2 regions of the Clostridium aromativorans genome follow, and region 1 is predicted to be linked to the other one. Evidence: riboswitches for the same ligand, from Rfam matches in the RefSeq annotation. Region 1 holds a riboswitch; the other holds the start of a gene.

Region 1 (3,220 bases):
TTATCTTATTATTCCTATCTCCTTCAAAAGCTCTATAATATCTTCTACATTTATCCCTGACTAAATCTTCATCTATTACATAAAGAGGAGTTTTAAACCTCCCTGCCAGATCCTCTGCACTTATTCCTCCAATATACAAAACATTATCCTTGACTTTCATGTTCCCAAATAACCTCATACTGGCTTCCTCCTAAAAGTTTTCGCATAACCATTATAAGTTAAATTCCCTGGCTATAACATTTATTGTCTTGAGCTTATCCTTCTGCTTTATAGCACAAGTAATTCTTATCTCAGAAGTAGTTATCATCTTTACCGCTATGTTATTTTGTCTAAATAGTTTAAACATTTTGGCAACCACTCCTGATGTGGTCTTCATTCCTATACCAACTATAGAAAATTTAGTTATGTCTTCATCTATATCAACTTGTACCTTGCCCTTCGAATAAGACTTTAAAATACTCAAACATTCCTTTAAATCTTCCTTAGGTATAGTAAAAGATACGTTCACCTTGTTATCTATAGGTGCTGTCTGGCTTATCATATCCACATTTATTTTTTTGTCAGCTACCTTTTCAAACAAGTTGGCAATAATATTTATATCATTGTCAATGTTTCTCACTGTAACCGCTACATCATCATCACTAGTAGCCAGCCCCGTCACTGGCTTGCTTTCCAAATTCATATCATCTACCCCCTTAATAACTGTTCCTCTTATATCACTATTACTTAATCCCACATATACAGGTATATCATATTTTTGTGCAAGTTCTATGGATCTAGAATGCATGACCCTGGCACCCAGACTTGAAAGCTCAAGCATTTCCTCATAATCTATTTCATCCAATTTTTTAGCATCCTTATATTCCCTCGGATCCACACTGTATATTCCATCCACATCAGTGTAAATTTCGCATGTCCCATTTAATTTTACCGCTATAGCTACAGCTGTAGTGTCAGAGCCTCCCCTTCCAAGAGTAGTGACATCGCCTTCAGTATTTACACCTTGAAATCCAGCTGCAATTACAACTTTCCCATTATCTAAAGCTCTTTTTATCTTATCCTCGTCTATATCATCTATAAGAGATTTGCCATATTGTCCGCTGGTTTTTATACTGATTTGATAAGCCGTATAACTTACAGCATCATATCCCAAATCCTTGATAGCCATAGCAAGCAGTGCGCAAGATCTCATTTCTCCTGTAGATAAAAGCGCATCCAATTCTCTTTTATCCGGATTTTCCGTAATTTTTTTAGCCAGCGCTATAAGATTATCCGTAGTATCTCCCATTGCTGATACTACAACTACCAATTTATTGCCTGCTTCAACTTTATTTACTACCGACCTAGCTACAGCTTTTATTTTTTCCGGAGTTCCCACAGAACTACCTCCATATTTTTGAACAATGATTGCCATAATACTCCTCCCTAAAATTATTATAAAAAATAAGTACAGCAAAGGGACACACCTATACTGTACAGATATACATGGTTGTGTACCTTTGTAGCTCTCCACTAAAATAGTCTTACCCAATTCCATCAATGAAAATACACCAATTATTACATATTTTAGTGACAGCTTTATATATATTTTATACAAAGCCAAAATCAGTTCCGCCAAACTAATTTTTCGGCTGTAATTCCTTTCTTTATCTCTCAAATGTCTGCCAACTAAAAATAAATACTATTAATTACAGCGCCTCCACCCTAGGTATCTAAATATTAAATTGTTCTAAGTTTATCATAAATATCTATTCATTTCAACTATTTTTTGACTAAAATTCAATCAGTGCAATATATGCCCCCAGATGGAACTCATAGAAAATATTAGCATATCATATTAATGACTGTAATAAGTAGGAGTGTATATAATGAGTTATAAAATAAAGCATTTCTTTACAAACGGAAATACTTGGGGAAATTCTGACTTATTCTTAAACTTTATAGAAAGCCAGAAAACATCTAAAAAAATATTTCTCTTAAAAAGCAAATCTATGTTTTTAAAATCATTTCTAATGAAAAAAATAAGTGAATATTTTATTAAGGATGGATATGATATGGAATATTATCACTGTCCCTGTGATGAAAATTTCTTACATGGAATAATCATAAAAAAATTAAACATAGTATTGTTAGACAGTAGTTTATTAAAAACAACAAGTTCCCCATTGCCCTATGAAATACTGGATTTGGAGAAAAATCTTGATAAAGTGAATTTCAAAAAATATATAAAAAAAGAATCATATATAACCACAAAAATTAAAAATGCATTAAATAGATCCTACAGATTTATAAAGGCTGCGAAACTTATGCAGGAAGATTGGGAATACTATAATAAATCTGCCATTGATTATTCAAAATTAACTGTAACAATTGAAAATTTAAAATCAAAAATATTATCCAGGGTTAAAGTTGAATCTTCAGGGAAAGCCAAACACCTATTTGCCACAGCTCTTACTCAAGACGGCATAGTATCATTTATAAACACCTTATACGATGAAACCGGAAACGTATATGTGTTAAATGGTGATCCAGGCACCGGGAAAACGACAACTCTCAGAAAAATTTACAAAGAAGCCTTAAAAAAAGGCCTGTATGTGGAAGTATACCACCATCCCTTCATAGTAGATAAATTGGAACACGTTATAATTCCTGAATTAAATACCGCTGTTATAACTTCCAATGAAATCAATAAAGCTCAATTTAACGGCATGCAAATATACATGAACAACTTAATTGACTACAGCAAGATAAACAAGATAGATTTAAAAGAGGATAAAAAAAATTTCTATCTTTTTCTCAATAAAAGTCTGTCTATAATGGCTTCCACTAAAGCTCTCCAATATGACTTGCAAAAATATTTTTTTGAAAATATAGATTCAAATACCCTGAATACTGCCTGTAAAAAACTTCTAGGCAGATTAAGAAAATGTGAAAAATAAAAGGCATAATGAATTCTACATTATGCCCTTATTTTAAATTTCAGAAGCAAAAATATATTTCATATGCATCACCCAGTTACAGAAAAAATCCTGTATACATGCAGCTCATGCAGTGCCCTGGTGACCATTATATATTTTAATGTGTTCTCATCTTCATCACGACAATAAAAAGTATCTATCATTATAACGGCGTCAAATTCCAGACCTTTGGCAAAATAACTTGGGAGTATAACTTCTCCACTGGAATAAATCATATCTTCCCCGCTGATTACTTTTATATA
Region 2 (3,220 bases), on a different contig from region 1:
TATTTTTTCTTATACCACAACCACAATCCTGCAAATAGAGGAAGGCCTATATAAGAGGAAATCACTCCGCTCCAGTCTATTTTATCGGCTCCAAAATAAGTAATTCCCTGCCCTAATATAACTACAATACACAATGCAAGAGCTATTATTGGTCCCAAAGGGAACAATTTAGCTTTATATTTCAATTTACTGAAATCACGTTTTTGTACCGTATAGGCTTTTCTGAAACGATAGTGGCAAAGTGCTATTCCAAGCCAGGCCACAAATCCTGCCAGTCCTGAAGCTGCCACAAGCCATACATAAACTGTAGATTCAGCATAAAGTCCCGTGAGAAAACATGCAGATGCCACTATAGTAGTAAGTATTAATGAATTTACAGGAACTCCTCTTGAATTGACTTTCGCCAACCATGCTGGAGCTTTTTTATCCTTTGCCATAGAATATAACATTCGGGTAGAAGCATACATTCCAGAATTTCCTGCAGATAATACGGAAGTCAATATGATTGCATTCATAAGGGAAGCTGCTCCTGCTACTCCTGCCCTTTCAAACACCATGGTAAAAGGACTTGTATTCACGCCTGCATTCATGTATGGAATTAAAGCTCCTACTACAAATATAGTACCTATATAAAATAAAAGTATTCTCCAAAATATAGTGTTTATTGCTCTTGGTATGTTTTTTTCTGGATCCTCACTTTCTCCTGCTGCTATACCTACAAGTTCTGTACCTTGGAATGAAAAACCTGCAATTAAAAATACCAAAAATATAGATTTAAATCCACCAACAAATGGAGCTTCTCCTATAGTAAAATTCTTCAGCCCTACAGGTTTTCCGTTAAATATGCCCCAGATAGTTGCTATGCCGACTATTAAGAATACAATAACTGTCAATACTTTGATTCCTGCAAACCAGAATTCCGATTCACCATAAGCCCTGGCAGATAATAGGTTAAGCCCAACAATCAAAGTCAAGAAACATATACTCCATATAATAGCAGGTATATTTGGAAACCAATACTGCATTATAAGAGCTCCCGCTACCATTTCTGCTGCTACAGTTATAGCCCAATTATACCAGTAGTTCCAACCCAATGCGAAGCCTAAAGCTGGATCTACGAACTTGGTAGCATAAGTGCCGAAAGAACCTGAATCAGGCATATATGTGGCCATTTCTCCCAAACTGGTCATTAGGAAATATACCATAACTCCTATACATCCGTAGGCTACTAGTGCTCCTCCGGGACCAGCTTGTTTAATAGTAGCACCAAGTGCCAAAAATATGCCTGTTCCAATGGCTCCACCCATGGCAATCATATTTAAATGTCTCGCTTTAAGTCCTCTTTTCAGCTTATAATTACTTTTGTCCTTTAGTTGTTCTACTGCATTTACATTTTGCATTTTTTATTCCTCCCTATGGGTTTTAAATTCCCATAAGTGAATTAACCAAGATGAGCCTATAATAAAAAATACCTTGAGAGTACACTCAAGGCAATTAAACATAAAAATATTAATTCCGTAATGAATGATAGCTCTCCACAAATTAAAATATTGTGACAGTCTTGTACATATTTTATACAAGCCCAGTTGTTCAGCATTAAAGCATTAGCTAAACACTTCGGCGAAATTTCCTTTTAAGTTGTTTCAATGCGCTTAACTCCGCAACTTTACTCTTAAATTTCGCACCTCTACCCCAGTTATTCACTTATATTAAATATTATGAACTAAAAATGAAATTTAGTCAATACATTTTAATAATTTTTGTTTTGCAATAAGCTATATTTTTCCTTTTTCCAGTTATTTTACTAAAATTGCATTGAATATATAATCAAATTAATATATTATATTATATAGAACAAAATATTAAATTATATTATTTATCAGGAGGTAATTTTTATGGCATCGTTAAAAGGTACAAAAACTGCTGAAAATTTAATGAAAGCTTTTGCAGGAGAATCTCAGGCAAGAAACAGATACACTTATTATGCATCTGCTGCAAAAAAAGAAGGGTATGTTCAAATTTCCAATATATTTTTAGAAACTGCTGGAAATGAAAGGGAACACGCTAAAAGATTTTTTAAATTCTTAGATGCAGATCTGCATTGCGAAGCTGTGGAAATAAATAATGCGTCTTATCCAGTTGCATTAGGTGATACTAAGACTATTTTAAAAGCAGCTGCTGCTGGAGAAAATGAAGAATGGTCTAAGTTGTATCCTTCCTTTGCTGATACAGCTGATAAAGAAGGATTTCATGCTATAGCGACTGTTTTTAGAAAAATAGCAGAGGTTGAAAAGCACCATGAAGAAAGATATCTAGCACTGCTCAAAAATGTAGAAAATGGTACTGTATTCAAAAAAGATAAACCATGTAAGTGGATCTGCAGCAACTGTGGATATATTTATGAAGGTACATCTGCTCCTGAGTTCTGCCCTTCATGTGCACATCCTAAAGCATATTTTCAGTTATTTGTAGAAGAATTTTAATACTTAATTAATATTAGATATAGGGGAATCACTGCTTAGGTGATTCCCCTATATCTATACCTGCCATTTTCATTAAATAAAGTGCATTTCTAGTAGTTGAAACTCCAGTTCTGAGTTTGTAATCAAATTTGATTTTTCCATCTTCATAATATTCCTTAAAATGATAGTTTTTTATTTTACCGCCACTTTCCTCTTCCATTTCAGCTAATTCTAAATCATGTGTCGATACCATTCCACAGGTCTTTCCATTCTCTAAATTTTTTATCAAAATTTTGGCTCCTAAATGCCTATCAATGGAATTAGTTCCCTTGAATATTTCATCCAAAAGGAAAAATACCTGTTCACCTCTGCCGCAGGCCTCTACAATCCCTTTTATTCTGAGTATTTCTCCATAAAAAGAAGATATATTTTCTTCTAAATTATCACTTATTCTCATACAAGTGTAAATGTTCATTATAGAACAGCTAAATTTTTTTGCACGAACTGGGGCCCCTGCATATGCCAATACTAAATTTACACCTGCAGTTCTCAGGAGCGTGCTCTTCCCTGACATATTTGACCCTGTAATCAACACTATATTAGAAGGCTTTTTTAAAGTCAAATCATTACACACAGCTCTGTCTCCAAGAAGAGGATGTGCCATGGATTTTGCATTAAACACAAGCGGGGTATCTAAAATTTCAGGAATTGTCCAATACGGATGCTCAAAAGCTATGAGAGCAAGACTGTTCAGCATT

The links. Region 1 has a riboswitch for lysine ahead of LN736_RS07675 (aspartate kinase). Riboswitches for the same ligand answer to the same signal wherever they lie in the genome.
Region 2: another riboswitch for lysine. It lies ahead of LN736_RS11390 (amino acid permease); the one in region 1 lies ahead of LN736_RS07675 (aspartate kinase).

The regions. Positions count from the first base shown of each region.
Region 1 is NZ_JAJJPB010000007.1:39,922-43,141, reverse strand. It holds gene lysA (diaminopimelate decarboxylase) at 1-178, opposite strand, end outside; gene LN736_RS07675 (aspartate kinase) at 212-1,414, opposite strand; lysine riboswitch at 1,495-1,710, opposite strand; gene LN736_RS07670 (ATPase) at 1,869-2,939, shown strand; gene LN736_RS07665 (HelD family protein) at 3,008-3,220, opposite strand, start outside.
Region 2 is NZ_JAJJPB010000014.1:22,549-25,768, reverse strand. It holds gene LN736_RS11390 (amino acid permease) at 1-1,400, opposite strand, end outside; lysine riboswitch at 1,521-1,698, opposite strand; gene rbr (rubrerythrin) at 1,896-2,483, shown strand; gene LN736_RS11380 (MutS-related protein) at 2,512-3,220, opposite strand, start outside.